2 linked regions of the Luteipulveratus mongoliensis genome follow. The protein of the gene in region 1 interacts with the protein of each later gene in a pairwise test. Links are inferred from orthologs where the notes say so. Each region holds a gene or a part of one and is shown in the gene's direction. Other genes may lie near its edges. The genes, in order: rlmN and ftsZ.

Region 1 (9,651 bases):
AGCGGCGTACGAGATAGGTGTAGAGCGCGTAGACCAGCAGCACGAACACGGCAACCGGGACGGCAACCGCCACGACGGCGCCGAGGGAACCGATATGGACGAAGCCCGCCTCGGGCGCACCGTGCTCGTGCTCGACGACGTACGCCGCCACGTGCAGTCCGGCACCCACGGCGGCGATCGCGGCGAACAGCGGCATGTGGCCATAGCCCCAGATGAAGGATCGCTCACGGTGCCTGTGCAGCACCGTCCCGGACGGCATGACGAAGTACACCCACCACATACCGAAGGTCAGCCCGATACCGGCTGCGGCGACGTAGACCGCACCGGAGTCCCAGCCGCCGGCCGAGGTCGCGCCGACCGATGCGACGGTCCCGATGACGCCCTCGCCGAGCGTGATGATGGCCAGCAGGCCGTAGCGCTCGGCGATGTGGTGGGCGTGCCACGGTGTGCCGCCCATACGCGTCTCTGCGATCGCGGGGCCAGCCAGCTCGACGAGGATGAGAGGCGCCGCCACGAGGAAGAACACGCCCGTCGGGAGGTCCGCCACAGCGGTGTAGATCCAGCCGACCTGGGCGATGACGAGGGTGGCCGCATAGGTCAGGCATGCGCGCATGTCCCCTGGGCACTGTCGCGCGGCCCGGAGCCACTGCGCCAGCATGGCCACCCGCATCACGACGTAGCCGAGCACCATGACCGAGTTGTCGAGGTGGTCGCCGTGCTCCAGAGACGCGAACATCCGCGGCAGGCCGAGCGTGAGGATCACCACACCGACCATCTGCACCATCGTGGTGACGCGGTAGATCCAGTCGTCGGTGTCGTACGCCGAGGCGAACCACGAGAAGTTGATCCACGCCCAGATGACGCCGAACATCGCGAAGCCGAACCCGACGAGACCCACCGAGAGGTGATCGGCCGCGATGGCGTGGGCCATCTCCTCGCCGGCCTTACCGAACGCGACCACGAAGGTGAGGTCGAAGAGCAGCTCCAGCGGGGTCGAGGCCCGACCTTCTTCGTGCGGGTCCCGGCCACGCATGGGAGAGAGGCGGTGCGCGAGGGACGTGGGCATGGCTGGTTCGGCGGACATCGGCCACCCTTCGTGAAGTGATGCGGGTCGGCACCATGATGGGCCCCGGGGCGCGGTGGGTGGACGAACCACCGCCGTAGGTATGGAAGACTGCGTCGATCCCTGCACACGCACCGCTGGAGGCGACGTGACCCTTGAGACCGACCGTACGTACACGAGGGTCTTGCTCAAGCTCTCTGGGGAAGTCTTCGGCGGCGGGCAGGTCGGCGTCGACCCGGATGTCGTCAAGAGCATCGCGCAGCAGATTGCGGCCGCGGCACGCTCAGGCGTACAGATCGCCGTCGTGATCGGCGGTGGCAACTTCTTCCGCGGCGCCGAGCTGCAGACCAAGGGCATGGACCGGGTCCGGGCGGACTACATGGGCATGCTCGGCATCGTCATGAACTGCCTGGCGCTGCAGGACTTCCTCGAGAAGGAAGACATCGACACCCGCGTGCAGACCGCCATCACGATGGGCCAGGTCGCCGAGCCCTACATCCCGCGTCGGGCCATCCGACACATGGAGAAGGGCCGGGTCGTGATCTTCGGCGCCGGCATGGGCATGCCGTTCTTCTCGACCGACACCGTCGCCGTGCAGCGCGCGCTGGAGAGCCGGTGCGAGATCGTGCTCGTGGGCAAGAGCGGTGTGGACGGGGTTTACACCGCCGACCCCAAGAAGGACCCCAACGCCACCCTGATCGAAGAGCTGACCTACCAGGAAGCCGTCGAGAAGGACTTGCGGGTGATGGACCAGACCGCGTTCGCGCTCTGCGCCGAGAACAAGCTGCCGATGGTCGTCTTCGGAATGGAGGGCGAGGGCAACATCACCCGTGCCCTGCAAGGTGAGAGGATCGGCACACTGGTGGCGCCGGCCTGATCCGTCGTACACACCTCGCTCAACCGAATCAAGGGAGTCGCACGACCATGGACGGCAGCATCGACGACAGCCTCTTCGCGGCCGAAGAGAAGATGGAAAAGGCCGTCGAGGTCGCCAAGGAAGACTTCGCGAGCATTCGTACCGGTCGAGCCAACGCGGCCATGTTCAACAAGCTCACGGTCAACTACTACGGCGCCCCGACCCCGCTGCAGCAGCTGGCGTCCTTCCAGACGCCGGAAGCCCGCACGATTCTGGTCCAGCCGTTCGACAAGGGCGCGATGACTGAGATCGAGAAGACGCTGCGTGAGTCCGACCTCGGCGTCAACCCGAGCAATGACGGCAACGTCATCCGCATCATCCTTCCCCAGCTCACCGAGGACCGCCGCCGGGACTACATCAAGCTGGCCCGGTCCAAGGGCGAGGACGCCAAGGTGTCCATCCGCAGCATCCGGCGCAAGGCCAAGGAAGAGATCGACCGTTTCGTGAAGGACGGCGATGTCGGCGAGGACGACGGTGCGCGTGGTGAGAAGGAGCTCGAGGCGACCACCCGGAAGTACGTCGAGCAGATCGATGACCTCCTCAAGGGCAAGGAAGCCGACCTGCTCGAGGTCTGAGGACCCGCAGCAGGTTCGTTCATGTCCGCCGCGACTCCCGGCCCGGCATCCCGTCGCGAAGCGCGCGGCGGGGTGACTGGTTCCACTCCCGGCACCACGTCCAACCCGACGCCCAAGGCAGGCCGCGACCTGCCGATGGCCATCGGTGTCGGCCTCTTTCTCGGTGCTCTCGTCCTGGCTTCCCTGCTCGTGCGCAAGGAGCTGTTCGTCGTGCTCGCGACGGCGGCCTCCATGGTTGCGGTGTTCGAGCTGCTGAACGCGCTGTCGAAGGCCAAGGTCCACCCGCCGACGATCCCGACGCTGGCCGCGTCGGTCGCGATCCCGGTCGTCGCGTACGTCTGGGGCCCCCGAGTCCTCGCCCCGGCCATCGTGGTCGGAGTGCTGGCCATCCTCGCGTGGGGCGCCGCAGAGGCCAATAGTCCCGATGCCGTCAAGGACGTGGCCGGCGGTGTGCTGATCACGCTCTACGTCCCGTCGTTGGTCGCGTTCGCGATGATGCTGCTGGAGCCCGACGACGGCGTCGCGCGGATCGTCACCTTCGTCATCGTGACCATCTCCAGCGACATCGGCGGCTACGCGGTGGGTGTGATCGCGGGCAAGCACCCGATGGCGCCCACGGTGAGTCCCAAGAAGTCCTGGGAGGGCTTCGCCGGCTCCGCGGTCTCGTGCATCGTCGCCGGTGCCGTCTGCGTCATGTTTGCGCTCGACGGCGACTGGTGGGCCGGTGCACTGCTCGGTGCGCTCGTCGTGGTCGCGGCCACGGTCGGCGACCTGTGCGAGTCGATGATCAAGCGCGACCTCGGCATCAAGGACATGAGCAATCTCATTCCCGGTCACGGCGGCCTGATGGACCGACTCGACTCCCTCCTGCTCGCCGCTCCGGTGACGTGGGCCGTCCTGACCCAGTTCGTGAGCTGACATGACCACTGACTTGCCCGATCCGAGCCGGCGTCCGACGCCCGGCCAGCTGACGTTCTCCGCTCCGCGGCGCGGCAAGCCGCCGAAGCACCTCGCGGACCTCGATCCCGGCGAGCGCAAGGCGGCCGTGGAAGCCTTGGGGCACAAGGGTTTTCGAGCCAAGCAGCTGTCCACGCACTACTTCGAGCGGCTGGTCGCCGACCCGGAGGAGATGACCGATCTCCCAAAGGCCGCCCGCGAGGAGCTGGTCTCCGGGCTGCTGCCACAGCTGCTGACTCCCGTGCGTGAGCTGCGCGCCGACAAGGGCGCGACCATCAAGCAGGTCTGGCGGCTGTTCGACGGTGCGCTGGTCGAGTCGGTGCTGATGCGCTACCCGGGTCGGGTCACGATGTGCATCTCCAGTCAGGCCGGCTGCGGCATGAACTGTCCGTTCTGCGCGACGGGCCAGGAGGGCCTGACGCGCAACCTGTCCACGGCCGAGATCGTGGAGCAGGTCGTGGCCGGAGCGCGTGCACTGCGCCACGGTGACCTGGCCGGCGATGCCGGGGACGACGAGGTCGACTCGCCGCTGCGGGTCTCCAACGTGGTGTTCATGGGCATGGGGGAGGCGTTGGCCAACTATCGCCAGGCGATCAACGCCATCCGCAGGCTGACCGATCCCGCACCCGACGGCCTGGGCATGTCGGCTCGCGGCATCACCATGTCGACGGTCGGGCTCGTGCCGGCCATGGACAAGCTGACCGCCGAAGGCATCCCGGTGACGCTCGCGCTGTCGCTGCACGCACCGGACGACGAGCTGCGCAACGAGCTCGTCCCGATCAACACCCGCTGGACGGTCGATGAGGCCCTGGACGCGGCGTACCGCTACTACAAGGCGACCGGCCGTCGGGTCTCCATCGAGTACGCCCTCATCAAGGACATCAACGACCACGGCTGGCGGGCCGACCTGCTGGGCCAAAAGCTCAACCAGCGCGGCAAGGGATGGGTGCACGTCAACCCGATCCCGCTCAACCCGACACCCGGGTCGAAGTGGACGGCCTCGCGACGCGGCGTCGAGCAGAACTTCGTCGAGCGGCTGCGCTCACACGGCGTCCCGACGACCGTGCGCGACACCCGCGGCTCGGAGATCGACGGCGCCTGCGGGCAGCTCGCGGCGTCCACCGCCTGAATACTCCTCGCGCCGCTCCGGCCGCCGAGCGACACTGCTTCCATGCCCAGCTCCAGCCAGTGGCTCGCCTTCGTCGTGGCCACGATCCTGTTCATCCAGGTCCCGGGACCGAGCCTGCTCTTCACGATCGGTCGCGCCCTCACCGTCGGTCGGCGTGACGCGCTGCTGTCCGTGCTCGGCAACGCGCTCGGCCTCCAGGTCCAGATCATCGCGGTGGCGGTCGGCCTCGGCGCGGTGGTCGCGGCGAGCGCCACGGTCTACTCCGTCCTCAAGCTCGCGGGCGCGGCGTACGTCGTGTGGCTGGGCATCCAGGCCATCCGGCACCGCAGTGACGCACGGGCGGCGATGGAGCAGCAGGACGATGGGGCCGCCACGCACCGATCGGGGTCGCGGTCGGTCTGGACGGGTGTCGTCGTGGGCGCGACCAACCCCAAGACCGTCGTCTTCTTCGTCGCCTTCCTGCCGCAGTTCATCAACTCCTCCGCGGGTCACAGCGGTCTGCAGATCATGCTCATGGGCCTGGTGTTCTGTGGGGTCGCGATCATGTCCGACACCATCTGGGCGCTGGGTGCGAGCAAGGCTCGGGACTGGTTCGCGCGCAAGCCGAAGCGGCTGGACACGCTCGGTGCGACCGGCGGCCTCATGATGATCGGCCTCGGTACGACGATGGCGGCTGCCGAGCGCAGCTAGCGGAGGCGTATCGAGACCAAGGGCCGGCAGGAAATGTAGCGAGTGTGTAGGGATCTCGTAGAGGCCCTCTGGATGGTTGTCCTCATCCCAAGCCCCTCCGTTTTAAGGACATCGACATGAAGCGCACTATCGCTGCGGCTTGCGTGCTCGGCGCCGGCCTCACGTTTGCGGCCACGAGTACCGCGTCGGCCGCACCATCGAGCGCGACCCTGGCCTCGTGCACGATCAACTCCACCAGCACCGTGACGGCGTCCGCGTTGCGCGTCCGCAACGCTCCCAACGGATCCACCGTCGTTGGTCTGCTCTACCGCGGCACCACGGTGCACATCTGCTCGTCGGGCAAGAGCGCGGGCGGCCACTACTGGATGTACGGCTACGGCAACAACGGCGGCACCAGGGTCACCGGTTGGATGGCGGCGGACTACCTCGCCCTTCCCTGATCGATCGCGCCCGTCTGCTCAGCGGGTCCCGACCAGCTCAAGGGCTGCTCGGGGCCCGTCGACCAGGTGGATCGAGTCGGCCATCGGCCGACCCTTGGCCAGCGCGACGAGCAGGTCCCAGACCGGCACCTGCTGCGTCCAGTGCTCGCGCCCGACCAGCACGAGCGGTGGTGCCGTGGCCTCGTCCTGCGCGTAGTACAGCCGCGTGACGACCTGGAAGATCTCCTGCACCGTGCCAGCCGCACCAGGCAGGACCAGCACACCGGCATCACAACGGGCCAGCAGGATGTCCTCGCGCAGCGCGTTGGAGAAGAACTTGGCCACCGCGGTCGCGAAGAGGTTGGGCGGCTCGTGCCCGTAGAACCAGGTCGGTACGCCGACGCTGCGTGCCGGACCATCTGCCGCGTGGTCGCGGCGCACGTCCCAGGCCAACCGCGCCCACGCCTCGATCGAGGGCCGGAACGACGGGACGGCCGCCAGCCGGTTGAGTGAGTCCGCCAGCGCGGCCTCGGTCAGGCACATCGCGCCGAGGTTGGTGGCCTCCATCGCGCCCGGACCGCCACCGGTGGCGACGAGCAGACCGCGGTCGGCCAGGGCGTGGCCTAGCTGGGCCGCCTGGGCGTATGCCGTGCTGCCGCGCTCGACGGCGTGACCGCCCATCACGCCGACGACCTGACGTCCCTCGATGAGCTCGTCGAGCGAGTCCCTCATCGAGTGGTCATGGATCGCGCGCAGCAGTGTGACGAAGGCGTCCCGCGTGAGGTGGGCATCGCGCGACCAGGCGTACGCGCGCGCGTCGGGAGTGGCGGCGTACCCCTCGGTGAGGAGACCGGCGTACAGCTCGGTCGGGTCGTAGAGCCGCGCGCGATAGGGGTCGATCGGCGCCGACGGGTCGGTCGGAAAGATGGTGGCGCCCTGGAGACGCAGCTCGTGCTCCAGCTCGGGAGTGAGCTTGCCGCCGAGCACGACCAGTCCGTGTGCGTGGCCCGCGAGGAGGAGGGCGCCTTCGGGTCCGGTGAGGTCCAGTCCCTGCAGGCGCAGGCCCTGCAATGAGCGCCCTGACTCCAGTACCTCGTTCAGGGCATCAAGAGTCTCTATCTCGGTGCTCGGCATGGCGACATCTTGCCTGGTGGACACTTCATCACGGTCCGGTGACGCGATCACTGTCGTATCCAACCTCTTTCGCACCTCGCACGTCTGACCGGGTGCCGACGGAGATGTCGGCATCACTCGGGGACCGCGGTCGAAAGGCCGCAGAAGGAGCACGACCAATGAAGCGTCTTGTCACGACCATTGCCCTCACCGCCGCCGTTGGCGCAGGCATGCTGTCCATGGCCGACACGGGTTCGGCGGCCACGTCCGCGCCGAAGGCCGCGACCTCGTACGTCGTCATGGCCAAGACGCCGGCGTCGACCACGCCGAATGCGGCCACCAAGGCCGCGATCGTGCGCGCCATCGAGCGCAGCCCGCTGCTCGGTGAGGTGCCGCCCACCGGGATCGTGGTGAGCCAGATCAAGGTGTCCACGGTCAACCCGACCTGGGCCTCGGCGCTGATCCAGCCCAAGAACAGCGACGTCGACCCCGCCCAGGTGCTGCTGCACAAGACGTCGAAGGGCTGGACCGCTCGCGACCTGGGCACCGACCAGATCGGCTGTGGCCTGGTCGCCAAGAAGGTCCGCGCGGACCTGGCGCTCTGGGACAACTGCGCCGCCTGATCGTCACCTGAGTCTTCTGGACGAGACTCCTCCTCCGGCCGACGTCGCAGGCTCCCTCGGTCCGGCGTCGTCGCAGGCTCCCTCGGTCCGGCATCGTCGTCTCGTCGGACCCGGGCTTTAGGTTGAGCCCATGCTGACGACCGTTGCCGTCTCCGGATACCGGTCTCTGCGTGACGTGGTCGTGCCGCTGCACGGCTTGGACGTGGTGACCGGTCCCAACGGCAGCGGCAAGTCCAGCCTTTACCGCGCGCTGCGCCTGCTGGCCGGGTGCAGCCGCGGTGAGGTCATCGGGTCGCTGGCCCGCGAGGGAGGTCTGACCTCGGCCCTGTGGGCAGGACCGGCCTCGCTCGACGGCGCTCGCAAGCGCGGCCACGAGGTCCAGGGCACAAAGCGCAAGGGGCCGATCAGTCTCCAGCTCGGGTTCGCCTCGGACGACTTCGGCTACCTGATCGATCTGGGCCTTCCCGTTCAGGCGCCGGGCTACGAGTCGGCGTTTCTGCGAGACCCGGAGATCAAGCGGGAGGTCGTGTGGAGCGGCCCCGTGATGCGACCAGGCTCAGTGCTCGTACGCCGGCGCTGGTCGGTGGTCGAGACCCGCGACGGGCGCGGCTGGCGTGAGCTGTCGCGAGGCGTTGCGCCGTGGGACAGCATGATCACCGAGCTGGCCGACCCGCAGCAGGCGCCCGAGCTGCTCGCCGTCCGCCGGATGATGCGCGGCTGGCGCTTCTACGACGGCTTCCGCAGCGACGCTGATGCCCCGGCCCGCCAGCTGCAGGTCGGCACCCGCACTCCCGTGCTGGCCGACGACGGCCACGACCTGGCGGCCGCGCTGCAGACGATCCGCGAGAACGGCCAGTCTGGGCTCGATGAGGCCGTCGCTGACGCGTTCGAGGGCGCGCGGTTGGACGTCGCCGTCATCGACGGCCGATTCGAGGTGCAGCTGCACCAGCCCGGGATGCTCCGACCGCTGTCCGTGGCCGAGCTCTCCGACGGCACCCTGCGCTACCTCCTGTGGGTCGCCGCACTGCTGACCATCTCGCCGCCACCGCTCATGGTGCTCAACGAGCCCGAGACGTCGTTGCACCCGGCGCTGCTCGGCCCCCTGGCGCGGCTGATCAAGGAGGCGGCGACCTACACGCAAGTGCTCGTCGTCTCCCACTCCCAGGCACTCATCGAGGCACTCGGGATCATCGACGACGACGGTGCGCCGACCGGACTCGGCACATCGGCTCGAGCGTTGCGACTGTCGAAGGACCTGGGCGAGACAGCCGTCGAGGGCCAGGGCATGCTGACCACACCGGACTGGACATGGGGGAGCCGTCGATGACCGAGGTACCACTGCCCGGAGGGGACGTCACCGAGGGTGTCGTGCGGGTCGACGACACCGTACGCCGGCCGCTCGGTCCTCATTCGCCGCTCGTCCACGCGGTGCTGAATCACCTTGAGAACGTGCGCTTCTCGGGCGCTCCGCGATTCTTCGGGATCGATGGCAAGGGCCGGGAGACCCTCACGTTCGTTGACGGCGAGGTCGCGGTTCGCCCGTGGCCCGGCTGGGTCGCCGACGAGGCGCGGATCATCTCGGTGGCAAAGCTGGTCAGGGCGTTCGACGACGCGATGGAGCCGTTCGGCGTGCCCGATGACCTCATCGGACACACTCAGCGTCCTGAGCCGGACGGATGTCCGCCTCGAATTCCGTTGCCGCAGAACCTGATCGGACACCAGGACGTAACACCCGAAAACGTCGTGTTCCGATCCGGGCAGGCACACGCGCTCATCGACTTCGACATGCTCCGGCCCGCAGCGCGGGAGGAGGAGGTCGTCAATGTCCTGCTCTGGTGGGCACCCCTGATGCCGCCTGATGACCGGGAGTCGGCGCTGAGTGAGGTCGACGCCATGCGACGGGTTCGGCTCATCGTCGACGCCTACGGGCTTGCCGAGCGAGATCGCCTGCCAGAGCTGATTATTCGGATGAACGAACGCGCCTGGTTCCTCATGCGCTGGCGTGCGCAGACGCAGGGCGGCGGCTGGCAGCGCATGTGGGACGAAGGCGTGGGAGACGTGATCGAGCGTCGTACGACCTGGTTGCGTGAGCGGACCGACGAGCTCGGCGAGGCTCTCGGCTGAGCCGCGTCGGTCAGTGGTCGAAGGTCCAGGTGGCCTTCGTGC
Region 2 (9,794 bases), 1.1 Mb from region 1 along the record:
GCTCGTCGCGTTCAGCCCGGCGATCGCTGTACGTCAGGTCAAGGTCGAGGGTGCATCAGCGGCGTTGGAGCAGCAGGTGAGGCAGGCGACGAGGTCGGCGATGGGCCGACCACTCCTGCGGACGGACCCCGCCGGCGTACGACGGTCGGTTGCCTCACTTGGACCGGTCCGGGACGTGCAGGTCACCCGGTCGTTCCCCTCGACCTTGGTCGTCCGGGTGACGCCACGGACGCCGGTCCTGGTCGTCACCGGACCTGATCGGATAGGTCACCTGGTCGACGAGAACGGCCTGTCGTACGCACGGACCGATCCCACGTCCGCTGCTGGCTTGCCCGTCGTCCCGCTGTCCCAACCCGTCAGTGCGGCCAACCAGCCCGGCCTGCGTGCCCTCGCCGCGGTGATGGGCGCGCTGTCGGCCCAGGAGCGCGGCACGGTGACCCAAGTTCAGCTCGACCGAGACGGTGCGGTCTCGTTCCACCTGGGCCGGCTGAAGGTCCAGTGGGGGGATGCCACGCAGTCCGATCGCAAGGCCGCGGCGCTGCGCGTCATGGCGCCCCAGGTGGCCGCGATGAAGGCGACGTCGCTGGACCTCAGTGCACCGGACCGCCCTGTGCTCTCCTAGCGAGGACGGGCCTGCGCCGCAGGTCGCGAGGGCTGTGACGGCGTCACGCTCGCCATGAGGTTGAGACTCGTGCTTGTCCAGAGTCGTCGCGTAGCATGCCGAAATCCGCCCACTGGCTCGTGCACGCGTGTCGTACCCACGGCTGCACAACGGGACGCGACATGATCGGCGTACGAGTCACGCTGGCAGCTTGTGGCTCTACCAGAGGTCAAACCCTCGATTACCAACGCTTTGCGAAAGGCCCTCACTCGTGGCAACTCCCCAGAACTACTTGGCCGTGATCAAAGTCGTCGGCATCGGCGGGGGTGGCGTCAACGCCATCAACCGGATGATCGAGGTCGGCCTCAAGGGCGTGGAGTTCATCGCGATCAATACCGATGCGCAGGCCCTGCTGATGAGCGACGCCGACGTCAAGCTCGACGTGGGTCGCGAGCTGACCCGCGGACTGGGCGCCGGCGCCGACCCTGAGGTCGGCAAGAGGGCTGCCGAGGACCACGCCGAGGAGATCGAGGAAGTTCTCAAGGGTGCCGACATGGTGTTCGTGACTGCCGGTGAGGGCGGCGGCACGGGCACCGGCGGCGCTCCGGTGGTGGCCAAGATCGCCAAGGGCATCGGTGCCCTGACCATCGGCGTCGTGACGCGCCCGTTCACCTTCGAGGGTCGCCGGCGCGCCAACCAGGCCGATCAGGGCATCAACGCACTCCGCGAGGAGGTCGACACCCTGATCGTCATCCCCAACGACCGGTTGCTGTCGATCAGCGACAAGAACGTCAGCATGATGGACGCCTTCCGCAGTGCCGACCAGGTGCTGCTCTCCGGTGTCCAGGGCATCACTGACCTGATCACCACGCCGGGCCTGATCAACCTCGACTTCGCCGATGTGAAGTCGGTCATGCAGGGTGCCGGATCCGCGCTCATGGGCATCGGCTCCTCGCGCGGTGAGGACCGCGCGGTGCAGGCCGCCGAGCTGGCCATCTCCTCGCCGCTGCTCGAGGCGAGCATCGACGGCGCGCACGGCGTGCTGCTCTCGGTGCAGGGCGGCTCCGACCTCGGCCTGTTCGAGATCAACGAGGCTGCGCGGCTGGTCCAGGAGGCCGCCCACCCGGAGGCCAACATCATCTTCGGTGCCGTCATCGACGACGCGCTCGGTGACGAGGTCCGCGTGACCGTGATCGCTGCGGGCTTCGACGGCGGCTCACCCCAGAAGCGCGCCGACGACCGGGCCCTCGGCCAGATCCAGGGCGGTCCGACCCGCACGCAGCAGGCGCCGGCGTCCACCGGCAACCAGCCGGCGCCCGCCGCGCCGCCGCAGCAGTCGACCCCGGGTCAGGTGCCGCCACCGGTCCAGGTCCCGGCACCCGCGCCCGAGGCAGCGCAGCCGCCCGTCCAGGTCGTGCCCGACCAGGCCGAACCGCCCACGGTTCCCGGCCAGGTGCAGCAGGGCAGCGCCGCTCGTCCACCCCACGAGGTCACCTTCGAGGACAAGGATGACCTGGACGTCCCCGACTTCCTGAAGTGACCGCATGATCGCCTGGCACGACCAGGTCGGCGGGTCCGGCGCTGCGAGGGTCGACCGCTACTTCACCGATGTCTCCGGGGGCGTGAGCGCGTCCCCCTACGAGGGCTTGAACCTCGGCGCACACGTCGGCGACCGGCCCGAGGACGTGGAGCGCAACCGTGCCCTGCTCGCCGAGGCCGTCGACGTACCCGCCGAGCGACTCGTCTTCATGAACCAAGTGCACGGCTCCTCGGTCGAGGTGATCACGGCGCCGCGCGCGGCGGAGGCCCCGCCGTCTGACGGTGTCGTCACTCGGACCGCCGACCTGGCTCTTGTCGTACTCGTCGCGGACTGCGTTCCCGTGCTGCTGGCCGATCCGGTTGCCGGGGTCGTGGCCGCAGTGCACGCCGGGCGACCCGGCATGACCGCCGGCGTCGTGCCCGAGACCATTCGTCGCATGCGCGAGATGGGCGCAGGCACCATCCACGCTGCCGTGGGTCCATCGGTGTGCGGCCGTTGCTACGAGGTGCCGGCCGAGATGCGCGCGGGTGCGGGGACCGTCACCCCGAGTGCGTGGACCGTGAGCTGGGTGGGCACGCCGGCCATCGACGTCGCGGCCGGTGTCGTGGGGCAGCTGGCCGACGCCGCGGCCGAGGTCGAGTGGGTGCCGGGCTGTACGCGTGAGTCGCCTTCCTTGTACTCCTACCGTCGCGATGGTCGCACCGGTCGCTTCGCGGGCGTCATCGTGCTGCGCGGCGAGAAGTCTTGATTCGCAACGCTGTTCGCGACCGTACGACGGTGGGAGATGCGTGACCGAGGACCAGCGGACGGCCGAGCTCAAGGCCGGCCTCGAAGTCGTGGATGCTCGCATTCGCTCGGCCTGCGCGGCCGTCGATCGCGACCCTGAAGGCGTCACCCTCGTCGTGGTCACCAAGTTCTTCCCGGCAGCCGATGTCACTCGCCTGCACGACCTCGGCGTACGCCACATCGGTGAGAACCGGCATCAGGAGGCCGCGGACAAGGTGGCTGAGCTCGACCCACGGACGCGGGCGGACCTCACGGTGCACTTCATCGGTCAGCTGCAGAGCAACAAGGCAGCTGCCGTGACGTCGTACGCCGATGTCGTCCAGTCCGTCGACCGCGCCAAGGTGGTCGCGGCCCTCGACCGCGCCGCGGCCCAGCGTGACCGGCGCTTGTCCGTGACGCTGCAGGTCGACCTGGCGGGCTCCGATGCCGCACGAGGCGGGGTCGCACCGCACGAGATCGGGGCGCTGGCTGACGCGGTCGCCGACTCGGCACAGCTGGACCTGCGCGGCGTCATGGCCGTGGCGCCGCTCGGTGCGGACCCGGCGCCGGCTTTCGCCCGGCTGCGGGAGCTCGCCGAGGACGTACACCGTGAACACCCCGACGCGACCTGGATCTCCGCGGGGATGAGTGGCGACCTCGAGGCAGCGGTGGCGGCCGGAGCGACACACCTGCGTGTCGGAAGCGCAATCCTCGGTTCCAGACCGGCCCTTCGGTAGCGTCGAGAACGGACGACGACGCACATCCTGGTCGCCGCGAGGCGGTCCCGGGCACGAAGGATCCAAGGAGCAGGACATGGCTGGCGCGCTGCGCAAGACGATGGAGTACCTCGGACTGGCCGAGGTCGATCCTGCCCACCCTGAGGTCCAGGGCCGTCGGGACGACTACTACTACGAGGACGACCAGGGCGACTACTACGACGACGAGCCCGCCTACGAGCGCGAGCCCGTCATCGAGCACACCGCCGAGGTGACCCCACTGCATCAGCGCTCCGGGGTCGCGCGACCTGTCCGCGAGCTGCACGACTCGGAGGTGGGCACCTTGAGCCGCATCACGACCATCCACCCGCGGACCTACAACGAGGCCAAGAACATCGGTGAGAGCTTCCGTGACGGGGTCCCGGTGATCATGAACCTCAGCGACATGGACGACAACGACGCCAAGCGGCTGGTCGACTTCGCCGCCGGTCTGGTCTTCGGCCTGCATGGCTCGATCGAGCGGGTGACCAGCAAGGTCTTCCTGCTCTCGCCGTCCTCGGTGGAGGTCGCGACCTCCGGCGGCGAGCCGGCCAAGTCCACGCGCGGGCTCTTCAACCAGTCCTGACCGCGGTTTCGGGCCGACCCCGCCGACAGGCGCGGTCGGCCGTCCCGCACACTTGCTGCCTATGACCGCCGTGCGCGCAGTCCTCTCCCTCCTGCTCTACCTCTTCTTCATCGTGCTCATCGCACGACTCGTCCTGGACTGGATCCAGGTGCTGGCCCGTGAGTGGCGCCCGCGTGGGCCGGTTCTGGTCATCGCCGAGGTCGTCTACTCGATCACCGACCCCCCGCTGAAAGCGTTGCGACGGGTCATCCCACCCCTCCGTCTGGGGCAGATTCGCATCGATTTGGCGTTCCTCGTGCTCGTGCTGACTGTCTCTTTGCTGCTCCGTCTTCTAAGGTGAGGACGACAGACATTCGTTAGGTCGGCCGGTCGCGCGCTGAAGCATGTGCGCAGCAGCCGGCCACACCGTGGTTTCCGAGGTGAGCACAGATGGCGTTGGCGCCTGAAGACGTAGTCAAGAAGGAGTTCACGAAGCCCAAGGGTTTCGGTCGTAGCGGTTACGACGAGATCCAGGTGGACGACTTCCTCGACGAGATCGTCGTTGAGTTGCGTCGGCTGAACGCTGAGAACGAGGACCTCACCTCCAAGCTGGAGGAGTGCCGTCGCTCCAAGGGTCTGAGTGGCCGGGAGCAGGCGGGGGCCTCGCCTTCCTCAGGAGCGTCCGCGGTCCCCGGGCTGACGCCCGTGGCGGCCGGTGGGCGTGACGCCGACAAGGTTTCCGGTGACTTGTCCGCGGCGCAGGACCGCCTCGCGGCGGTCAAGGCCGAGACGGCCCGTGCCGAGGAGTCGGCCCGCGCGGCCAAGGATGCACAGCAGCAGGTCGAGGCCCAGGCCAAGCAGGCCCAGGACCGACTTGTCGCGCTGCGCAACGAGATCGAGAAGGCCGAGGCGGCCGAGCGCGATGCGCGTCAGCGTGCAGAGCGGGCCACCGCCACGGCCAACAGTGCTGGCCAGCAGGCCGCGGCACCCGCAGCGTTCGCGCCGCCATCGCCGCAGCAGCCGCAGACGACAACCGCCGACAGTGACGCGGCCGGCGTCATCGCGCTGGCTCAGCGACTGCACGACGAGCACGTCTCCGAGGGGCAGTCGACGCGTTCGCGGCTGATCTCCGAGGGTGAGCAGCACCGCGACAAGGTCGTCGGCGAGGCCACCAGCAAGCGTGATGACCTGCTCAAGCAGGGTCAGTCCAAGTACGACGAGCTGATCCGCACCGCGCAGGCCCGGCACGACGAGCTCATCAGCGTCGGCCAGAACAAGCACGACTCGCTGATCAAGGATGCGACCGACCGGTCCAACACCATGGTCGGGGACGCCGAGAACAAGAAGTCCACGATCCTCAGCCAGCTCAACACCGAGCGTGACCGGCTGACGTCGGACATCGAGCAGCTGCGGACGTTCGAGCGTGACTACCGCACCAAGCTCAAGGGCTACATCGAGGGCCAGCTCAAGCAGCTGGACCACGCCCCGATCGACAGTGAGAAGGGCGCCGGCAACATCGCCAAGGCCTGATCGCGCGTACGACGGCGCCTCACCCTGAGGGTGGGGCGCCGTCGTCGTCTCACCATGTGGGCACGGTTCTAGGTCAAGAATTTCCCAGCATGCGGCCGGTCGCCGTTGTTCGATGACGGGCCGTCATTTATCCTCTGCCGGTACATCCGCTCACGCCTGAGCCTGGGGGGCGAAGCGTCCAGGACGTACCGAGAGGATCCGATGGCTGTGAAGAAGGATCAGGGCACGTCCGAACCTGCGGGTCTCGGCGGCAGAGTCAGCCGCGCGCTCAAGAAGGCCGTACGCCGTTCCTCCAGCCCGGCTGCGAAGGCCGCCAGTGCGCCCGCCAAGACCGCGAAGGCGCCGGCTGAGAAGGCCGCTGCGAAGGTTCCGGCCAAGAAGGCGGCGCCTGCGAAGACACCGGCCAAGAAGGCTCCGGCGAAGAAGGCGGCTGCCGAGGCACCCGCCAAGAAGGCTCCGGCGAAGAAGGCCGCGGTCAAGCAGGCTCCGGCCAAGAAGAGCGCTGCGAAGGCACCGGCCAAAAAAGCTCCTGCGAAGGCGCCGGCCACGAAGGCGGCTCCTGCGAAGGCTGCCGCCAAGGCACCGGCGAAGAAGGCTGCAGCCAAGAAGGCCAGCGCACGTACCGCGTCATCCGCACCGATCAACCCGAGCGAGGTAGATGTGTCGATCAAGGGCCCCGCCGCCGAGGATGCAGCGAAGAAGTCCCCCGCGAAGCCGGTCAAGAAGGCGGCCAAGGCCGCACCGGCGAAACTGAAGGTGCGCGGCGATGAGAGCCCGTGGACCACCAAGGAGCTGGACGAGGTCCGCGCGCAGCTGACGGAGGACATCGAGCGGCTGAACGCTGAGCTGTCCGACATCGAGCTGGAGATCATCGGCCTGATGCAGGACAGCGGTGACGGCGCCGGGGACGACCAGGCCGATGCCGGCACCAAGACGTTCGAGCGTGAGCATGAGTTCACCGTCGCGCAGAACTCACGCGAGATGCTGGAGCAGTCACAGCGGGCCATGACCGCGATCGACGACGGCACCTACGGAATCTGTGAGAACTGCGGAAATGCGATCGGCAAGCTTCGCCTTCAGGCCTTCCCGCGTGCGACCCTGTGCCTGCCATGCAAGCAGCTTCAGGAGCGCCACTGAGCGCGACACGGGACGGATCCACCGACGATGCCGAGTCGGAGGAGCGTGCTGTGCCGCCTGAGAGTCCGAGCGCCACACCGAGTCCAGACCCGTCCGCTGACGAGTCGCCCGTAGCACCGGCTGAATCCGTCGAGGCGCCCAAGCCGGGCCTCGCGGTGCGCAAGGTCGTCCTGCTGGTGGCGGTCGCCGTCATCGCCTACCTGCTCGACCAGGGCAGCAAGGCCTGGGTCGTGAGCGCTCTCGACCCAGGCGATCCGCACGAGGTCGTCGGCAGCCTCCTGCGACTACGGCGTACGTCCAACCCGGGTGCGGCTTTCTCCATCGCGACCAACGCGACCTGGGTGCTCACCGTCGTCGCCTGCTGTGTCATCGCAGCGACCGTCTATGTCGCGCGCAAGCTCCGCAGCCGCGCGTGGGCCTGCGCGCTCGGGCTCTTGATCGGCGGAGCACTCGGCAACCTCACGGACCGGTTCTTCAGGTCACCAGGCGGTGGCAAGGGCCACGTCGTCGACTTCCTCGAGCTGCCGCACTGGCCGATCTTCAACGTCGCCGACATGAGCATCGTCAGCGCGGCCGTGCTGATCTGCATCCTGGCCTTCATCGGCATCGGCGTGGACGGCACGCGCGTCTCACCGGATGAGGATGTCTCCGATGACCCCGACAGCGACGCCGCCTCGGACGATGCCGAGGACTCAAGCAGCACCGATGGCGACGAGGAGCCCAAGCCGCGACAGGGTTCCACTCGGCTGTGAGTGATGTCAGGGCGTTGTCCGTGCCCGACGGACTCGAAGGCGAACGTGTCGATGCGGCCGTAGCCCGGCTGCTCGGCTTCTCGCGGACCAGAGCCGCCGAGCTGGCAGCCGAGGGTGCGATCTCGGTGGACCACAAGCAGGTCGGCAAGTCCGACCGGGTCAGCGCCGGGCAGTGGCTCGAGGTGCAGATGCCCGAGCGGGTCGGACCGCGCCAGCCGGAGGTCAAGCCGGTGCTCGTGCCGGGTCTGAAGGTCATCCACGAGGACTCCGAGATCATCGTGGTCAACAAACCTCTCGGTGTCGCGGCGCACCCCAGCGTCGGCTGGGACGGCCCAGACGTGGTCAGCGGGCTGGCTGCGGCCGGCTACCGCATCTCGACCTCAGGCGCCGCCGAGCGCCAGGGCATCGTGCAGCGACTCGACGTCGGGACCAGCGGCCTCATGGTGGTGGCCAAGAGCGAGCGCGCCTACACGGTGCTGAAGCAGGCGTTTCGCGACCGCACGGTCGAGAAGACCTATCACGCGATCGTGCAGGGGTTGCCCGATCCGGTTGTCGGCACCATCGAGGCACCGATCGGTCGGCACCCGGGTCACGACTACAAGTTCGCCGTGATGACGTCCGGGCGCCCGAGCGTCACCCACTACGAGGTCATCGAGGCCTTCCGTTCCGCGTCCATGCTCAAGATCCACCTGGAGACCGGGCGTACGCACCAGATCCGGGTGCACTTCTCCGCGCTGCACCATCCGTGCGTCGGCGACCCGCTCTACGGATCGGATCCCACGGTGGCCAAGAAGCTCGGGCTGGACCGGCAGTGGCTGCACGCCGTCGAGCTGTCCTTCGAGCATCCCGGCAGCGGCGAGTGGGTCACCTACACCAGTGACTACCCGGAGGATCTGCAGCGCGCGCTGGACCGCATCCGCGAGCTCTGATCCCGCGCTCTGGCAAGCGCATTCGTCACTCCCATCACAACCCCGCGTGGCTGGTCTGGGCTGTCGGTACGCGGACGTAGACTCGCTCGCGATGAGCGACCAGGCACCCTCCCCGTCCAGCGACAGCTTTGTGCACCTGCACGTGCACACCGAGTACTCCATGCTGGATGGGGCGGCCAAGAACAAGGCGCTGTTCGCCGAGGCCGAACGCCTCCAGATGCCGGCGCTGGCGATGTCCGACCACGGCAACATGTTCGGTGCCTACGAGTTCCAGGAGATCGCCAAGGACACCTCGGTCAAGCCGATCATCGGCATCGAGGCGTATGTCGCACCGAGCGACCGCAAGCTGCGCAAGCAGGAGTACTGGGCAACGGGCGGGCAGCGTACTGCTGGTGGCGACGCCGACGGCGAGGGTGGCAAGGACATCTCCGGTGGTGGTCGCTACACCCACATGACGATGTGGGCGCAGAACGCTCAGGGGCTGCGCAACCTGTTCCGGTTGTCCTCGTTGGCCAGCTTCGAGGGCTACTACATGAAGCCCCGGATGGACCGCGAGATCATCTCCGAGCACTCCAGCGGCATCATCGCGACGACGGGCTGTCCCTCGGGCGAGGTGCAGACGCGGCTGCGCCTGGGTCAGTACGACGAGGCGCTGGCCGCAGCGGCGGCGTACCAGGACATCTTCGGCAAGGACAATTACTTCCTCGAGCTGATGGATCACGGTCTGGACATCGAGCGCAACGTGCGCCACGACCTGGTCAAGATCGCCCGCCAGCTGAGCATCCCGCTGCTGGCGACCAACGACAGCCACTACGTCACCGAGGCCGACGCCGACACCCACGACAACCTGCTCTGCATCGGCGTCGGCAAGAACAAGGACGACCCCAACCGCTTCAAGTTCAACGGCTCGGGCTACTACCTCAAGTCCGCTGCGGACATGCGCGAGCTCTTCCGCGAGCTGCCGCAGGCGTGCGACAACACGCTTCGAGTGGCCGAGATGGTGGAGTCGTACGACGACGTCTTCACCTTCGTCGACCGGATGCCGTCGTTCACCGTGCCGGAGGGCGAGTCGCAGGGTTCCTGGCTGCGCAAGGAGGTCGAGCGCGGGATCCACCTGCGCTACGGCGACAACCCCAGCCCCGAGGTCCTGGAGCGGGTCGAGACCGAGTTCAAGGTCATCGAGCCGATGGGCTTCTCCTCCTACTTCCTCGTCGTCGCCG

What was found.
Region 2: the proteins of rlmN (region 1) and ftsZ interact in binary tests that used the Escherichia coli proteins (3 or more experiments, as listed by UniProt). The link is inferred for Luteipulveratus mongoliensis from one-to-one orthologs.

The regions. Positions count from the first base shown.
Region 1 is NZ_CP011112.1:2,483,422-2,493,072, forward strand. Bases 2,780-5,556 are described here. They hold rlmN (23S rRNA (adenine(2503)-C(2))-methyltransferase RlmN), read left to right. Parts: upstream 2,780-3,473; coding sequence 3,474-4,640; downstream 4,641-5,556. Other genes in these bases: VV02_RS11905 (phosphatidate cytidylyltransferase), read left to right, coding at 2,780-3,472; VV02_RS11915 (LysE family translocator), read left to right, coding at 4,683-5,330; VV02_RS11920 (SH3 domain-containing protein), read left to right, coding at 5,447-5,556. Also shown: VV02_RS11890 (low temperature requirement protein A), read right to left, coding at 1-1,084; pyrH (UMP kinase), read left to right, coding at 1,167-1,940; frr (ribosome recycling factor), read left to right, coding at 1,988-2,554; more of VV02_RS11905, read left to right, coding at 2,576-2,779; more of VV02_RS11920, read left to right, coding at 5,557-5,770; VV02_RS11925 (LOG family protein), read right to left, coding at 5,789-6,883; VV02_RS11930 (hypothetical protein), read left to right, coding at 7,042-7,485; VV02_RS11935 (AAA family ATPase), read left to right, coding at 7,616-8,812; VV02_RS11940 (phosphotransferase), read left to right, coding at 8,809-9,609; VV02_RS11945 (DUF5829 family protein), read right to left, coding at 9,620-9,651.
Region 2 is NZ_CP011112.1:3,623,235-3,633,028, reverse strand. Bases 87-3,006 are described here. They hold ftsZ (cell division protein FtsZ), read left to right. Parts: upstream 87-872; coding sequence 873-2,141; downstream 2,142-3,006. Other genes in these bases: VV02_RS17270 (YggS family pyridoxal phosphate-dependent enzyme), read left to right, coding at 2,930-3,006; pgeF (peptidoglycan editing factor PgeF), read left to right, coding at 2,146-2,889; VV02_RS17285 (cell division protein FtsQ/DivIB), read left to right, coding at 87-622. Outside these bases: more of VV02_RS17285, read left to right, coding at 1-86; more of VV02_RS17270, read left to right, coding at 3,007-3,643; VV02_RS27195 (cell division protein SepF), read left to right, coding at 3,720-4,247; VV02_RS17260 (YggT family protein), read left to right, coding at 4,309-4,587; VV02_RS17255 (DivIVA domain-containing protein), read left to right, coding at 4,677-5,756; VV02_RS27360 (TraR/DksA family transcriptional regulator), read left to right, coding at 5,958-6,893; lspA (signal peptidase II), read left to right, coding at 6,866-7,645; VV02_RS17240 (RluA family pseudouridine synthase), read left to right, coding at 7,642-8,574; dnaE (DNA polymerase III subunit alpha), read left to right, coding at 8,666-9,794. UniProt on the Escherichia coli protein: Essential cell division protein that forms a contractile ring structure (Z ring) at the future cell division site. The regulation of the ring assembly controls the timing and the location of cell division.